2 regions of the Piscinibacter sp. PDB1-1 genome follow, and region 2 is predicted to be linked to the other one. Evidence: predicted binding sites of a transcription regulator. Region 2 holds the regulator's gene; the other holds the start of a gene.
The links. The regulator FliA, encoded in region 2, starts transcription of late flagellar genes. The targets are predictions, from matches to a motif close to CTAAAGTTTNNNNNNNNNNNGCCGNTA.

Region 1 (8,573 bases), on a different contig from region 2:
CTGCGCTCATGGCCGGGCTCTCGGGGGCGTCTCAGGGGCGGGACGCCAGCATATCGCCGGGCGTGTGCCCCGCGCAGGCACGCGCCGAAAGCCCGTGCGGAGCGCAGATACCGCACACCGAACACGTGGCAACGCGACATTCCGTTTCACGCAGACCGCGGATTCGCCCGCAGAATCACGCGCCATCGGCCACCGCTGCGAACGCCCCATGAAGTGCCTCCTGCCCCCCCTCCCTGCCCTCGGGCTGAGCCTGCTGCTTGCCACCCTCTGCCCGGCCTCGTGGGCAGCGCCGGACGCCAAGCGGCTGGCGGAGTTCGACTTGGGCTACGCACGATGCGAGGCGCGCTTCGAGCAGATGAAGGGCTACGGCGACGAGGCCTACCTGGCGCTGTGGAAGATCAAGCCCGACGACAAGGCGCGCGCCGAACTCGCCAAGGCGCGCCAGACAAAGGCCTATAAGGATGCTCGCGCCAGCGCCCTGAAGAAACAGGACCACGCCGAATCGCCGCAGATGGAAGAGAAGCTGCGCGGCCAGTGCCAGGCCACATGGAACGAAGCCCAGCGCAATCGCACGCCAGTGGTCAAGCCGTAAGAGCCGGGGGGCTGGATCAGACCGCGCGCGGCGGCGGCCCGAAGGCGCTCTTCACCTCGACGCCCTCGTTGCAATAGAAGTGCGTGGGTGGCCCGCCGTAGGCCTTGTGCCAGACCTTGCTGAAATGGGCCGAATCGGCAAAGCCTGCAGCCAGCGCGATGCCGGTGAGCGACAGGCCCGATCCCACCAACTGCGTGGCAAGGTGGATCTTCTGGGCCAGTTGGTAGCTGCGCAGCGGCAACCCGACCTCCTGGCTGAACAGATGCGACATGCGGTCGTACGACAAGCCGGAGGCCTCCGCCAGTGCATCCAGCCCCGCCGTGGGCTCGGCGTTCAGCATGCGCAGCACCCGGCCGATTCGTGGGTCGCGCGCCGCCTGCCGATGCACCGGCAAATGCGGCACGACGATGTCCACCAGCCGCTGCAGCATCTCGCGCACCTCGTCGAGGCTGGTGCGTCCTTCGTAGACGGCCTGCAACTGCGTGTCGAGGGCTGAGAACAACTCGCGCGGCAGACCGATCGTTCCGCCTTCCCCAATGCCACGAAAGAGCCGATAACTTGGGTGGTTGGGGCTCAGGCCGATGCTCACCGCGGGCACATCCCGCACACGCAGCCGCCGGCGAGCGTGAGGCCGCGTCACGCAGGAGCCGCAACGCTGCCACTCGATGCCGGGCGCGCTGAATTCGAAGCTGTCTCCGGGCGACACGGTGAGCACGATGCCCGCGGAGAACCGCGTGGTGTCGGTCTGCATCCAGCGGCCGGCGTAGACGAAGCCGCCCTCGAGCAGCACCAACTGGTCGCGGCGCGTGGCGATGCCGATGTCGGTGCCCAGGGCGCCGGCGAACAGGGGAGGAGGAGCGAAGCCACTCATGACGGCAAATGCAATACCTCGCCAGCCTAACGGCGAGACACAGGGGGCCGCATCGGGGGATTCCAGTGCGAAAAAAAACCGATGCAGCGGATCACCGCGCATCGGATTCAAACTGAACAAGCGCCACCCGAAAAGGGAGACACCAGCCAGTGCGTCAAACAGGTGATCAGACGATCACATTCAACCCGCGCCAATGGTGGCCGCAGCGGGCCGCGCCCGCTTGTACGCAGACGCTGCCGCGGGCACTTCGAGGGGAAGGGGTTTCCCGATGCCCGCTCGATCAGCGGCCCAGAGCGCGCTGGCGCTTCTGGGTCTGGTCGATGTAGCGCTGCATGGAGCGCATCACGTCGGGGGTCGGGTCGACGATCTCGCATCCCAGGCGCACGCCACGCGCGTCCTGGTTGAGCGAGGTCACGTGCTGAAGGCGCAGCGACACCGTCACGCGAGTGTCCACGTCGAGTTCGAGTTGCACGCCGTTGAGCACCACGCCGGGCTGAAGCGGTGGCACGTCGTCGGGCAGGAAGAGCGCGCACCCGCCAATGCTCACGTCGATCACGCGCAAGTTGAGCGTCATGTCGGGGATCATCGGGTGGCGCACGCGCACCATGGGCGAACTGCGCAACAAGGGGCGCACGCGAAAGCCGTTGCGCCGCTGAAACCGATACATCTCGCGCGGGTAGCTGCAGCTCAAAGCGCTGCTCTTTCCCCCGCGCACCAGCATCAGGCCGGTGACGTCGAACTGCAGCTTGATGCTGTCGAGATAGGCCACGGCGACCGCGTCCTCGGCTTCGACAAGCGCCTGCACCTGGTTGCTGTCGGCGTCGGCGCTGAAGCTCAGCACGCCGCGCGCCGCATCCATCGCCCACAACGTGGTGGTGTACGAGGCGCCGTCGCTGCCATTCAGGTTGATCAGCACATTGCCTTCGGCCAGGGTCTTGAGCGTTGCGGCGATCTCGCCAGGCGCCGACATTCGGAACTCGTCCAGCCCGCCGTGCGCCGCGGCCACGGCGTCGAGCTGCATCGGCATGGTGTCTTGGGTCATGGCGGTGTGCAGCGATTCGAGCACGTCAATGAACAGACTTGGGTCGCCCGGCCAGGATGCCGTCGAGGTCTTCGAGCCAGGGCTCGGCCAGCTGGCGGATCTCGGCATCGTTGACGAGGATGCGCTGCATGATGCGCGACTTGAGCTGCGACTCCTCGGTGCCCAGCGGCTTTTGCGATGCGGCGTGCTTGAGCTGCGAGATGAGCACCGCGCAGGCGCCTTCGAGCTTGACGACGAGATCCCAATCGCCGGTGCGTGCAGCAGACAGCATGTCGGCGCTCGCCTGCTCGATGGCTTCGTAGTAGGACAGCAAAGCAGCGTTCATGTTGTTTTCCTGGAGTTGAGCCGCGGCAACGGCAATGCCCTTCGGGGTGCGGGTCATCGGCTTCACGCCTTGACCTGGCTGGCCACTTCGGCCCAAGCGCTGCGCAGCGGCTCGATCAGGCTGCGGCATTCTTCGATCGCCGCTTCGTCGTTGTGCAGGTTCGCCTGCGTCAGGCGGTAGTTCACGTAAGCGTAGAGGTCGCGCAGGTCGGTGGCGAGCTTGCCGCCTTCCTTCAGGTTGAGGCCTGCCTTCAGGCCTTCTTCGACGATGCGCACCGCACGGGTGATCGCGCGGCCCTTTTCTTCGATGTTGCCGGCACGCATGGCGCCGCGCGCCTGGGCGAGCGAATCGATCAGGCCATCGAACAGCATGCTGACCAGACGATGCGGCGAGGCGTCGTCCACGATGCTGGCGACTTGCACGAGCTGATAAGCGCCGAGTTGGCGCCGGGCAGACAGTTGAGCAGCAGAAGCAAACATGGTGTCGTTGGCCTTGGGCATGAATCAGATGCTTTCAATATCGGTGCACGATCGAACAACTTGAGGGCCCCGCCCGGCGCCGATCCGTTCAATTGGGGCGTACGAGCGGCCTTCCAAAACGGAAACAGGGAGCCCATGGGCTCCCTGTCAGGCTGGCGTCGGGGCTGTACCCGGGGCGGCGCACCGGCCGATCAACCCTTGTTCCAGGCCGCGACCTGGTTGGTGATGTAGCTGTTGAGCGTCGTCAGCCCGGCCATCTGCGTGTCGAGCGCGGTGTACTGGGCGCGCAGCCGGGTTTCCATCAGCTGCAGGCGCAGCGTCATGGCGTCCTGGCGCTTGGTGTTGTTGGTCAGCGTGGTGTTCAGGCCCGCGGTGCGTGTGGTCAGGGCGCCGTCGGTGCCCAGAACGCCGTCGCCAAACTTCACCAGCTGACGCGCGAAACCGGTGGGGTCACCGTCGTTCGTGGCGGACTGCATGAACACCTTCTTCAACTCGGCCGGCTGCGCGAGCGCGCTCTTGAAGCGGGTCTCGTTCAGGTTGAGCGTGCCGTTCTTCTGGACCTCGACACCCACCGACGACAAGGTCTTGAACACATCGGACGACCCATTGTTCGCTCCCACGATGTTGCGCATCTGCCGCTGCAGCGACACCGCGGTGCTGTCGCCCTGCAGCGCACCAGCCACCTTGGTGGCCTCGTCGTACGCCACCTGGTTGGACAGAAGCGTGGACAGGCTGTTGTAGGCGGTCACGAATCCCTGCACCGCCGCCTTGATCGAGGTCTCGTCCTGCGAGACCTTGAGCTGCACCACACCGCTGGTGCTGGTTTCCTTGTTGAGCGTCACGGTGACACCGTCCATCACATTCGTCAGCGTGTTGCTGGCCGATGTGATCGGCAGGCCGTTGATCGTCGCCTGAGCGTTGCTTGCCGCCTGCAGCTGCTGCATCGGGCCCGCATTGGGCGAAGAGGGGTTGAACGCGAAGGACGCGCCGCCATCGGAGCCGGTGATCGTGAACGCGTTCGACACGCCGGTGCCCACAGCCGTGATGACCATGCGCGCGCCGGTGGCGTCGTTCACGATCACTGCCGAAACACCGCTGCCGGCCGCATTGATCTTGTTGCGCAAGGTGGCCAGCGTGTCGGTCGAGCTGATGGAGATGTCCAGCGGCGGGAAATCCGGCTGGCCACTGAACGACACCTGCAGCTGGCCTTCGCCCACCAAGGCATCGGCCGATGCGTAGGTCTGGCCGGCGATCGACTGGGCCTTGGCGAGCGACTGCACCTCGACCGCGTAGCTGCCGGCCGGCGCACCGCCGGTGGTGGTGATCGACACGGCGCTCGTATCCGACGAGCTGCCGGTCGTTGCGCTCCAGGTGTCCGACCGCGTGAGTTTGAGCGCTGCGTCGCGCATGGTCGACATGGCCGACGCCAGCGAGCCGAACGCCGAGATCTTGCTTTTGATCTCGCTGGCCTGCGTTTGCAGCAGTTCGATCGGGCGCTTTTCGACCGCCATCAGGCCCGTGATCATTTCCTCAACGGGCAGGCTGCTGCCGATGCCGATGGAACTGAGGCTAGCCATGATGTCGACCTTTCACGGTTCAGAAATGAGAACGGAGCACCCAAGACTCGCCCGGGTACTCCGTCTTCGGCAGGAAATGCCGGAACTTAAGCCCCGGCATCAACTTTTTTATCAGCCCTGCAGCAACTGGAGCACCTGCTGCGGCAACTGATTGGCCTGCGCCACCATCGCGTTGCCGGCCTGCTGCAGGATCTGCGCGCGCGACAAGGCGGCGGTTTCTGCGGCGTAGTCGGCATCCATGATGCGGCTGCGGGCGGCGGTCTGGTTCTCGGCAGCCACCTGCAGGTTGGCGATGGCGCTCTCGAAACGGTTCTGGATCGCGCCGTACTTGGCACGCTGGTCGTTCACCACGGTCAGCGCCGAGTCGATCACCTTGATGGCCATGTCGATCTCTTCGCCCATCACCGAGCTGGCGACGGTGCCGGTCCAGCCGCCGATGGCGATGCCGGCCGACGAACCGGTGGTCGTAAGGTCGGCGGTGAAGGCCGTGGCCAGGATGTCCGCGGCCAGCGTCGAGGTGAATGCACCGGTGCCCGAGACCGCCACGGCCGTGCCGTTGAGGTTCTGGCCGGTCAGCACGATGTGGTCGGAGGCTTCGGTGTTCGCACCGACCTGGTAGACCATCTCGGCCTCGAACGAGGGGCCGTTGGCATCGAACAGGCTCTTGCCGTTGAACTTGGAAGACTGGATCGAGCGCTGGATTTCGCCTTGCAGCTCGACGAATTCCTTTTGCAGATTCGCGCGATCGCCGTCGCTGTTGGTGGCGTTGCGCGACTGCACAGCCAGTTCACGCATGCGCTGCAGCATGTCGCCCAGCTTGCCCAGCGCGCCTTCGGCGGTCTGGGCCAGCGAGATACCGTCGTTGGCGTTGCGGATCGCGACGTTCATGCCGCGGATCTGGGAGTTCATCCGCTCCGCGATGGCCAGGCCCGCCGCGTCGTCCTTGGCGCTGTTCACGCGCAAGCCCGACGAGAGGCGCTGCATCGCGGTGGCGAGAGAGCTCTGCGAAGAATTCAGGTTTCTCTGCGCGTTCAGCGACGAGATGTTCGTATTGATGGTCTGGGGCATGGCAGCACTCCTTGTCGAATCAGAATTGACTCCGGCATTGGGCGCCGGTGTGACCGAGTCCCGAGTCGGTGACGCCATTGTTCTGTTCGACTGAAGTTGCCAAGCCGACGATAAGTGGCCGAAAAGCCGGTCATTTCAAATCCGGCCTGGAATGAAGAAGCCCGGCCGAAGCCGGGCTTTCCTCCGAGCGCCCGCAGGCGCCCTCCCCACTTGTATTGATCAGCGCACCGATTAACGCAAGAGCGACAGCACTTGCTGCGGCAACTGGTTGGCCTGCGAGACCATCGCCGTACCGGCCTGCTGCAGGATCTGCGAGCGCGACAGGTTCGCCGTTTCGGCCGCGAAGTCCGCGTCCATGATCCGGCCGCGCGATGCGGTGGTGTTCTCCACGTTCACCTGCAGCGTGGCGATCGCCGCCTCGAAGCGGTTTTGCACCGCACCGTACTTGGCGCGCTCGTCGTTCACGGCGGTCAGGGCCTTGTCGATCACGTTGATGGCGTTGTCGACTTCCTGGCCGATGGAGTCACCCGTCACTGTGCCCGTCCAGCCACCGATGGCGATGCCAGCGGCAGCCGTGCCGGCATTGCTCAAGTCAGCGGTGAACGCCGTTGCCAGGATGTCGGCCGACGAGGTGGAGGTGAAGGCAGCCGTGCCGGTCACAGCTTGCGCAGTTCCGTTGAGGCCTTGCGCGGTGACCGAGATGCGGTCGTAGGTGTTGGTGTTGGCACCGACCTGGAAGTCGAGTGTCTGCGACGAGGTGCCGCTGAACAGTGCCTTGCCGTTGAAGCTCGACGAATCCACCGTGCGCTTGATTTCGTCTTGCAGCTCCTTGAATTCCTTTTGCAGGTTGCCGCGGTCGCCGTCGCTGTTGGTGGCGTTGCGCGACTGCACGGCGAGTTCGCGCATGCGTTGCAGCATGTCGCCCATCTTGCCCAGCGCGCCTTCGGCCGTTTGCGCCAGCGAGATGCCGTCGTTGGCATTGCGGATCGCAACGCTCATGCCCTTGACCTGCGCGTTCATGCGCTCGGCAATCGCCAGGCCGGCAGCGTCGTCCTTGGCGCTGTTCACGCGAAGGCCGGAGGACAGGCGCTGCATCGAGGTCGACAGAGCGCTTTGCGAACCCGACAGGCTGCGCTGCGAGTTCATCGAGATGGTGTTGGTGTTGACAGACATTGCCATTTGATGGCCTCCATGAAGTTGAAGTGACCCCGGCAAACGCCGGCTTTGCTTCTGGCGCTCTTCGCGCTTTCGGCTTGGCCGGTGTCGGTCACCTCGAAGGTCCTGGTACCTCGCCTGTTCGGCTCGGACCTGACACTCTCGGTCGCCTACCCGGTCCACGGGCTCCGGTTGAAGACCCGCTGAGTTGGTTTTCGACGTGCACCAGAAAAACTTGAGTCGCGCAAGTGCGCGAATCGAAAAAAAGCCCGGTGAAAACCGGGCTTTCGTGCGGATGCCGCGAGGGCATCCGGTAGCTGATCAGCGCGACGATCAGCGCAGCAGCGACAGCACTTGCTGCGGCAGCTGGTTGGCCTGCGAGACCATCGCCGTGCCAGCCTGCTGCAGGATCTGCGAGCGCGACAGGTTCGCCGTTTCGGCCGCGAAGTCCGCATCCATGATCCGCCCGCGCGATGCGGTGGTGTTCTCCACGTTCACCTGCAGCGTGGCGATCGCCGCCTCGAAGCGGTTTTGCACCGCACCGTACTTGGCGCGCTCGTCGTTCACCGTGGTCAGGGCGTTGTCGATCACGTTGATCGCGTTGTCGATCGCGGTGCCGGCGTCGGCGCTGGCAACGGTGCCCGACCAGCCGCCGATGGCGATACCGGTGCCGGCAGCGGCCGTGGTGGTGACCGAACCGAATGCCGTGGCGAGGATCGCCGCTGCATCGGTGCTGGAGGCAGCGGAACCTGCCGCCACCGCCGTGCCGCTCAGGCCTTGCGAGGTCACCGAGATGCGGTCGTAGCTGTTGGTGTTGGCGCCGACCTGGAAGTCCATGGTCGAGGTGCCAGCGGCGCTGAAGAGGGCCTTGCCGTTGAAGCTCGACGAATCCACCGTGCGCTTGATTTCGTCTTGCAGCTCCTTGAATTCCTTTTGCAGGTTCGAGCGGTCGCCATCGCTGTTGGTGGCGTTGCGCGACTGCACGGCGAGTTCACGCATGCGTTGCAGCATGTCGCCCATCTTGCCCAGCGCGCCCTCGGCCGTTTGCGCCAGCGAGATGCCGTCGTTGGCGTTGCGGATCGCAACGCTCATGCCCTTGACCTGCGCGTTCATGCGCTCGGCAATCGCCAGGCCGGCAGCGTCGTCCTTGGCGCTGTTCACGCGAAGGCCGGAAGACAGGCGCTGCATCGAGGTCGACAGAGCGCTTTGCGAACCCGACAGGCTGCGCTGCGAGTTCATCGAGATGGTGTTGGTGTTGACAGACATTGCCATTTGATGGCCTCCATGAAGTTGAAGTGACCCCGGCAAACGCCGGCTTTGCATCTGGCGCTTTTCGCGCTTTCGGCTAGGCCGGCGTCGGTCACCTCGAAGGTCCTGGTACCTCGCCTGCTCGGCTCGGACCTGACACTCTCGGTCGCCTACCCGGTCCACGGACCCCGGTCGAGATCCGTTGGGACCTGTTTC
Region 2 (8,573 bases):
TCCGGCAGCATCCGCGTCAGGGCCACCAGGCGCGGGTCGGCGATCTCGGCCAGCTCGCTGATCTCGCGTTCCTTGGCCTCGCCGCGGTACCAGATGGTCACGCGCTTGAAGCCTTCGCCGAGGGCGGGCAACACGTTCTCGGGTTTGCTCAGGCCGAGGCGGTCGATCACGCCCAGGCCGAGGTTCATGCCGTCGCCCATGCGGCGGCGGTTCATCAGGCTGTAGATCTGGACGCGCGTGGCTTCGAGCAGCGGGGTCGGGTCGGTGACGCTCGCCTGCAGGTCTTCGTACAAGGCATCGCAGTCGGCGAGGCGGCCTTGCTCGAAGAGCGCGCGGTGGTGGTCGATCTTGAGCGCGAGCAGGTGCTCGGCATCGTTCGCACCACTCACCGGGGCCAGCGCCTTGATGGTGGCGGCAAGGTAGCGCTCGGCGGCGGGTGGGTTGCTCAGGCGCAGTTGCTTGGCCGCGGCTTCCATCAGGGCGGCTGCGTGGCGCCGCTCGGATTCGTCGCCGAGGGCGTCTTGCGCGAGCAGGTATTGCTCGGTTGCGAGGCTCTCGAACTCCACCTTCTTGCTCGCCGACAGCTTGCGGGCGAGCGACAGGTGCAGGGCCGCGCACGCGTCGGGGCTCATGGACGCGAGGGCAGCGCGGCTCACGCGCTCGTTGGCGCATTGCAGGCCGTCGTCGCCTTGCAGCACCAGACCTTCGTCGATGGCGGGTGCGGCGCGCTTCTTCAGGCCGGCATCGCGCCAGCCGGTGGCAGCGCCCAGCGTGGCCGCAGAGCGCAACCCGCCCAGGCAGGCCACGGCCTGCAGCAAGGCGATGCTGTCTTGGGGCAGGCTGGCGATGCGCTGCGCCAACTCGGCCGGGCTCGCCTGGCCGGCGTAGCGGCGCAAGGCGTCGGCGCTCCAGCGCCACTCGCCCAGGTGCTGTACCAGCACGCCGTCGTCGCGCAGGGCGTTGAGCAGCGCGAGGCTGCGGCCGGGGTTGTGGTGGGCGCGCAGTGCCAGCGCGTCGGCGAGAAGCCGGGCCTCGGCCTGCGGCAGGCGCAGGATGCCGGCCACGAACTCGCCCGACGACGCCGGGCTGAGCGGCGCCAGTGCCAGCGCCGCTCGCGTGCGCGGGCCGGTCTTCCAGCGCGCGATGCGGGTGGCCAGCTCGGTGTCGGCGGCCATGGCGTCGGTGTTGACGCTGCACAGCAGCATCATGCTGGCGACCGCCTGCTTGCCCATGAAGCTGGAGTCGAGCGACTTGAGCGACAGCGCGGGCGCCCAGTGCACGTCGTCATAGATCAGCACCAGCGGGCGCTCTGGGCTGGCAATGCAGCGCAGCAGCGCGAGCGTGGCGAGGGCCACGCGCTTGCCCGCTTCCTCGGGGGCCAGCTCGACGGCAGGGTGCTCACCCAGCAGCATCTGGTATTCGGGCAGCAGCGAGGGGCCCACGCCCAAGTGCCCTTCCAGGCCTTTCAGGATGCGGGCGCGGTAGACCGCGAGTTGCTCTTCGGGCAGGGCCAGCAGCTGGCGCCCCAGGGCTTGCAGCGTGTCTTGCCCGCTGCCCTCGCTGCGTTGCAGTTCGGCGGTCGACTTGACCGAGACGACCCACGGGCGGTGGGCCGCAATGGCACTGCGAAAGTCATCGATCAGCGCCGTCTTGCCGGCACCCGTGGAGCCTTCGAGAAGCACCATGGGCGTTTCGCCACGGCGCGCGGCCTCGAAGGCTTCGCGCAGTGCGGCGCGCTGGGGCTCGATGTCCATCAGATGGGCCGGCGCCTGCAGGCGCGCGCCGAAGTCGTAGCGGCACAGCGTGAAGGGCTCGACGCCACCGGCAGCCAGGCCCGCGGCGATGAGGCTCAGATCCTGGATCAGGCCTTCGGCGCTCTGGTAGCGCTGGTCAGGCTCCTTCTCGAGCAGGCGCAGCACCAGGGCCGAGAGCATGGGCGGCACGGCCGCGTTCACGGTCTCGGGCGCGTCAGGCACGCGCACCAGGTGGTCGTGCACCAGTTCCAGCAGGTCGGTGCTTTCGAAGGGCTTGCGTTGCGTCAACAACTCATACAGCGTGACGCCCAGCGAATACAGGTCGGAGCGCTGGTCGGGTGTGCGACCGGTGCGCCCGGTCTGCTCGGGCGACATATAGGACAAGGTGCCGGCCATGCCGCCGGCCTGCTCGTCGGTGGCGGCCTGCTGCGCGCTCAGCTCGGCGGCGATGTTGAAGTCGATCAGCGTGGGCGCCAGCGTCTGCGGGTGGATCAGCAGGTTGGCCGGGCAGATGTCCTTGTGGATCACGCCCGCCTTGTGCACCTTGGCCAGCGTGGTGGCCACGGCGATGCCGTAGGCCAGCACCTGCGCCACACCCAGTGTCTTGCCGCGCAAGAAATCGGCCAGCGACTCGCCGCCTTCATCTTGCAGCGCCAGTGTGTTGGGTTCGGCCGGCACGCCCACAGCCAGCTTCACCACGCCCTCGATCCGCGCCAGCCGGGCGAGCATGGTTGCCTCATGGCTCAGCCGGCGGATCGCCTGCACGCCGATGGCCTGCTTGATCACCACATGGCCACCGCCGGGCAGCGCGCGGCGCGACACGCGTGCATGGTCGTTGTTGTAGAGAACGGTCTCGGTGTTGTCGCCAGCAGCCTGGGTTGCGCCGTGTTGGGTTGTCACACATCACCTCTTTTGTTGTGGAGTGGTCCGGCGCAGGGGTAGTCGCGCTGGGGACAGCTGCATCTGTATCGACACGTAACCCGCGGAATTGAGTGCGGGCGAACCCCAGGCCCAGGCCGCATTTCGTGCGCGGCGTCACACCTGGCGGTTCAAAGCCGGAAAAGCCCCGGATCCCGCCCCTTCATCGCGCTCAAGTTTTTTCGGCGCACCGGAACAATGAGTCAGCGCCACAACCACGGCGACCGTTCCCATGACCCGATGCCTTGAACACGCCGTACTGCCAGCCCATGCCGACCAATTGGCCGGGTTTCGGCTCGCTGATCGCCCGACCGTCGAGGCACACCCTCTTACACACTTGATGCCATGCCAGGCCCGCACCCGCGGCCCGGCCAAGCGGAGCAAGCCATGAACGTCAAACGCTTTACAGCGCGCACTTCGCGCGACGCCCTGACCCTGGTGCGCCAGGCTTTCGGCGAAGACGCCGTGGTCTTGTCCACCAAGCCCTGCCCGGAAGGTGTCGAGGTGCTCGCCATGGCCCCCGAAAGCGTGCAGCAGATCGAGCGCCTGTCGGCCTCGTCGATCGCCGCTCGCAGCCAGCCCCAGCAGCCTGCCGGCCGTGCTGCCGCACCGGCCCGTGCCGCCGCGCCCGTGCAAGTGGCCGAGCAGGAAGTGACCGAAGACGTCGCTCGCCTGTCGATGAGCACGCTCTCGTTCCAGGACTACGTGCGTGAGCGCATGCTCAAGCGCCGCCAGGCCGCAATGAACGCGCAGACCGCGCGCCAGCCCGATTCGGGCTTTGCCGATTCGCGCCAGGACCTCGACCCCGACCTGCCCGGCGCGCTCGAACACCGCCTGGCGGTTCGCAATGCCGTCATGCCGCAACAGGAGATGCCCCAGCCTGCGATGCACGCACAGCCCGCGCCGCAACGCGCCGCGCTGCGCGAGCCGCCGGTTCTGCGCGAAGCCGTCCAGCACGCCGCCACTTCCCCTGTGCATGCGCCGATGCATGCACCCATGTCAGCGCCTGCCGCCGTGCCTTCTCTGGCCGATGCATCGAGCGCCGTCAACCAGGCCGCCGCGCGCCGCGAGCAGCAAGACATGATGAATGAGCTGCGCTCGATGAAGGGCCTGATCGAAGACCGCTTCGGTGCGCTCGCCTTCATGGAGAAGATGCAGCGCCAGCCGCAGCAGGCCCAGTTGATCCAGAAGCTGCTCGACTGCGGCTTCTCGCCGGCCCTCACGCGCAAGCTGGTCGAATCGCTGCCTGCCGACGTGCCCGATGAATCCGCCTGGGCCGCCAGCGTGCTTGAGCGCAACCTGCTCACCGGCGAAGCCGAGCACGCGCTCGAAGACCAGGGCGGCGTCTATGCCCTGATCGGCTCCACCGGCGTGGGCAAGACCACCAGCGCCGCCAAGATCGCGGCCGCCTTTGCTTCCAAGCACGGCGCCAACCAGCTCGGCCTGATCACGCTCGACGCCTACCGCCTCGGCGCCCACGAACAACTGCGCGCCTACGGCCGCATCCTGGGCGTGCCGGTGCACACCGCACACGATCGTGCCTCGCTCGAAGACCTGCTGGAGTTGCTGTCCAGCAAGAAGATGGTGCTGATCGACACCGCCGGCATGGCGCAACGCGACACCCGCACCCGCGAGCTGCTGGAGATGCTCTCGCACCGCTCGATCCAGAAGCTGCTCGTCATCAACGCCTCGGCGCAAGGCGAGACGATCGAAGACGTGATGATTTCGTACCGCGCCGCCGCCTGCAAGGGCATCGTTCTCTCGAAGATGGACGAAGCCGTCAAGCTCGCCCCGGCGCTCGACGCGCTGATCCGCCACAAGCTGAAGGTGGTGGGCGTGGCCAACGGCCAGCGCGTGCCCGAAGACTGGCACCGCCTCTCGTCGCACGCCCTGGTGCACCGCGCCATGCGCGTGAACGTGAACCCGGCCTACCGCGTGGAAGCCGGCGACGTGAACCTCATCTTCACGGCCCGCCAGCAGGCGCAACGTGCGCGCCCTTCGCTGCAGGTTTGATTCCGCATTCGATCTGAACGAGCCACCACCCGAACAGAATTTCATGCACGACGCATTCGATTCGTCCTACCCGGCCGACCAGGCCCATGGCCTGCGCCAGATGTTCGCCCACGCCCGCGTGCGCTACGTCCCGGTCGTCGCCAACCCGCACGTCGCGTTCGGCGGCGTGATGCTTGAACGGCTTTGCACCGCCTTTGGCGAGATGGGTGCGCACGTGCTGGTGATCGACGCCAGCGACCGCGCGCCCACGCCCGCCGAGATGGCCGCTCTCGACCTGGGCGTGTGCATCGAAACCTTGTCGCCGCAGGTCTCCTACCTCGCCGCGCGCGGCCTGCCGGTGCGCTATGTGGACGCGCAGGGTTCGACCGCGGGCTTTCTGCAGGCCGTGGCCGATGCCGCGCCGCAGGCCGACGTGGTGCTCGTGCACGCGACCGAAACCGACCTGTGCCGTCTCTTCCCGCGCAGTGCAGCGCGCCCCTTGCTGCTGGCCGACGACCGCCCCTCCAGCGTGACGCACGCCTACGCCGCGATGAAGCTGCTCACGCAGCGCGCCGGGCTGGTGGTGTTCGACCTGCTGCTGTGCGCCGCGCCGACCTCGCCGCGCGCCGAGCGCATTGCCCTGCAACTCGCCACCTGCGCCGACAGCTACATCGGTGCCGTGTTGCGCGACTGGCTGCAGATCGACCCCGCGTCAGACGCCCGCGAGGCCCCCACGAGCGCGCTGCGCCGCTGGGCCCGCGAAGCGCTCGTCAACGCACCGGCCGGCCCGCAGCCGCTGCCGGGCGCTGCGAGCGCCTGGGCGCCACAACACGCCATGAATTGACCTCTCGGAGCCGACCCATGTACACCGCCAAAGGCCAACTCGACGTCAACTCGATGCTCAAGCAGTACAGCCCGCTGGTGCGCCGCCTGGCCCACCAGATGATCGCCAAGCTGCCTGCCAACGTCGAGCTCGACGACCTGATCCAGGTCGGCATGATCGGGCTCACCGATGCCCTGAGCCGCTTTGATGCCGCGCAAGGCGTGCAGTTCGAGACCTTCGCCACCCAGCGCATCCGCGGCGCCATGCTCGACGAGCTGCGCGGCAACGACTACCTCTCGCGCGGCGTGCGCAAGCAGCAGCGCAGCATCGAGGGCGCCGTGCACAAGCTGGAGCAAAAGCTCGGCCGTGCGCCGGCCGAGAGCGAGATCGCCCGCGAGATGGGCGTCACGCTCACCGAATACCAGGAGCTGCTCGGCAAGGTGCGTGGTACCCAGCTCGTTTACCTCGAAGACATGTCGGGCGACGATGGCGACAACGACTACCTCGACCGCCACGTGGCCGACGAAAGCTTCAACCCGCTCGCGCAACTGCAAGACCAGCGCATGCGCGAGGCCCTGGTCGAAGGCATCAAGAACCTGCCCGAGCGCGAGCAGTACGTGATGAGCATGTACTACGAGCACGACATGAACCTGAAAGAGATCGCCGCCGTGCTCAAGGTGACCGAATCGCGCGTGTGCCAGCTGCACAGCCAGTCGATCGCGCGCCTGCGCGTGAAGCTGCGCGAGTGGTAGGCGCGTGTGAGGCACGTGTCAGGCGATTGATACGCGACAAGTAAGCGAGAGGCGGGGCCCCATGCTGTTCCAGGTATTCAAGTCGTCGCGCGGCCAGGCGCCCGTGACATCCGCCGAGCCCGTGGTGGCGCCGCAGACCGATCTGCGCGCCGCCGTGCAGTCCATCGGCAAGCAGGCATCGTCGATGGGCCGCGAAGTGGCCGAAGTGCGGGGCCAGCTCGACGACACCGCCAAGGGCGCGACACGCCAGGCCCAGGCCGTGGCGGCTCTCGCTGAGCAGGTGAGGAGCGTCACCCAGGCACAAGACGACATCCGCGGTGTGACGGCCGGCAGCCTTGATGCCGTGGCGCGTGCGCGCCAGGCCGTCGAGGGCATCGGCGAAGAGGTCAGCCGCATCGTCGACACCTTGCGCAATGTGTCGGACGCCGCCGGGCAGATCACCCAAGTGGCGCTGCAGACGCGGCTCGTGGCGTTCAACGCTTCCGTTGAGGCGAAGCGCGCCGGCGAGGCCGGTCGTGGCTTTGGCGTGGTGGCCGATGCCGTGAAAGACCTGGCCGGCAAGGTCGAGGCCTCGTCCAAGGCCATCATGAGCACCGTGGCCGAGCTCGACGGGCGTATCGAAGCCTTGTCGCGCGAGATTCAGGCCCAGCCGGGTTCGGCCGAGAAGGGCGCCTTCCAGCGCGCGCTGGCCGACCTCGAAGGCGGTGTGTCGAGCATCAACGACGCAGCTGCGCAAAGCCGCACCATCTGCAACGGGCTGAACGGCCAGATGTCGGCCATCGAAGGCGAGATGCACAGCGCCACGCGCTCGCTCGACACAGCCCTGGTGCGCAGCGAATCCTTCCTGAAAGTGTCTGAGCACCTGATCGAACTCGTGGCCGAGTGCGGCTTCGAGACCGAAGACACGCCGTTCATCCAGTCGGCCAAGGAGGCCGCAGGCCAGATCTCGAAGCTGCTCGAAGACGCGGTGCGCACCGGCACGATCACCGAGGCCGAGCTGTTCGACGAGCAGTACAAGCCCATCCCACGCACGAACCCGGCGCAATGCACCACGCGTTTCGTGGACCTGGCCGACCGCCTCTTCCCGCAGGTGCAGGAGCGCGTGCTTGCGAGCCACGCCAAGATCGTGTTCTGCATCTCGGTGGACCGCAACGGCTACGTGGCCACGCACAACAAGGTCTATTGCCACCCGCAGCGTGGCGATGTGGCCTGGGACACCGCCAACAGCCGCTATCGCCGCATCTTCAATGACCGCACCGGGCTCGCCTCGGCGCGCAACGAACGCCCGTTCCTGCTGCAGACCTATCGCCGCGACATGGGCGGTGGCAAGTTCGTGCTGCTGAAGGAAGCCGCCGCGCCGATCACGGTGAACGGCAGGCACTGGGGCGGCTTGCGCCTCGCCTTCAACTTCTGACCGACCATGTGGCCATTGCCTGCGCTGCTTTTGTGGGCGGCCTGCTGGGGAGCTTTTCTGGGCATGCAGGAGGCCGGCGCCCGTGACTGGGCCGCACTGCTGCTGGCCACGTCGATCGGAGCGCTGCTCAGCATCCTGAGCAGCCGCCGGTGGCGCCGCATCATCATGGCGCTGGGCTTCCCGGTTTCCGTTCTTGCGTCGGGCATGGCCGGCAGCGTGCCGGCGTGGGCCTGGCTGCTGCCGCTCCTGGCCCTGCTCACCGTGTACCCCTTGCACGCGTGGCGCGATGCGCCGATGTTCCCCACGCCATCGGGCGCGTTGCTGGGGCTGTCGCGCGTGGTCTGGCTCGACGGCGAATCGCCACGCGTGGTCGATGCCGGCTGCGGCCTCGGCGACGGCTTGCGCGAGCTTCACACGCAGTTTCCTCAGGCACGGCTCGAAGGCATCGAATGGAGCTGGCCGCTGCGCATGGCCTGTGCCATCCGATGCCGCCTGCTGCGAGTGCCTGCACGCGTGAAGCGCGGCGACATCTGGAAGGCCGACTGGAAGCCCTACGCGATGGTCTACCTGTTTCAGCGCCCGGAGAGCATGCAACGCGCCGTGCGCAAGGCCGCGCGCGAGCTGCGCTGTGGCGCCTGGATGGCCAGCCTCGAATTCGAGGCGACCGACCTGCAGCCAACGGCCGTGCACCAGTGCGCCGACGGCCGCCCCTTGTGGCTGTACCAGGCGCCGTTCAAGTTGCGCGACTCCCACGCACGAGCCTGAGCGGGCCGCACGGCGCTCTCGTGGTTGGGTCATCGGCAGCGCGTCAGCCGCTCGCCGATCCGCTGTCGCCTATTGCCTACCGCCTATTGCCAAACCATCCGTAGCGGGTCTCTAATGCGCGGGCCTGCTGGCTGTTTGTGCGGCGACAACGACGG

Region 1: fliD (flagellar filament capping protein FliD) is a predicted target of FliA. The motif match lies at 4,951-4,977, and genes of this name have one in related genera.

The regions. Positions count from the first base shown of each region.
Region 1 covers NZ_JBWVZJ010000003.1:610,960-619,532, forward strand. Annotated here, with positions in the region: gene hmgA (homogentisate 1,2-dioxygenase) at 1-10, opposite strand, end outside; gene AC1KAR_RS18710 (hypothetical protein) at 209-592, shown strand; gene AC1KAR_RS18715 (helix-turn-helix domain-containing protein) at 609-1,463, opposite strand; gene AC1KAR_RS18720 (flagellar brake protein) at 1,744-2,505, opposite strand; gene AC1KAR_RS18725 (flagellar protein FliT) at 2,531-2,830, opposite strand; gene fliS (flagellar export chaperone FliS) at 2,893-3,330, opposite strand; gene fliD (flagellar filament capping protein FliD) at 3,501-4,886, opposite strand; gene AC1KAR_RS18740 (flagellin N-terminal helical domain-containing protein) at 4,998-5,954, opposite strand; gene AC1KAR_RS18745 (flagellin N-terminal helical domain-containing protein) at 6,186-7,133, opposite strand; gene AC1KAR_RS18750 (flagellin N-terminal helical domain-containing protein) at 7,443-8,381, opposite strand.
Region 2 covers NZ_JBWVZJ010000001.1:812,536-821,108, reverse strand. Annotated here, with positions in the region: gene AC1KAR_RS03650 (protein kinase domain-containing protein) at 1-2,654, opposite strand, end outside; gene flhF (flagellar biosynthesis GTPase FlhF) at 3,060-4,685, shown strand; gene AC1KAR_RS03640 (MinD/ParA family ATP-binding protein) at 4,729-5,508, shown strand; gene AC1KAR_RS03635 (RNA polymerase sigma factor FliA) at 5,526-6,239, shown strand; gene AC1KAR_RS03630 (methyl-accepting chemotaxis protein) at 6,301-7,653, shown strand; gene AC1KAR_RS03625 (class I SAM-dependent methyltransferase) at 7,717-8,418, shown strand.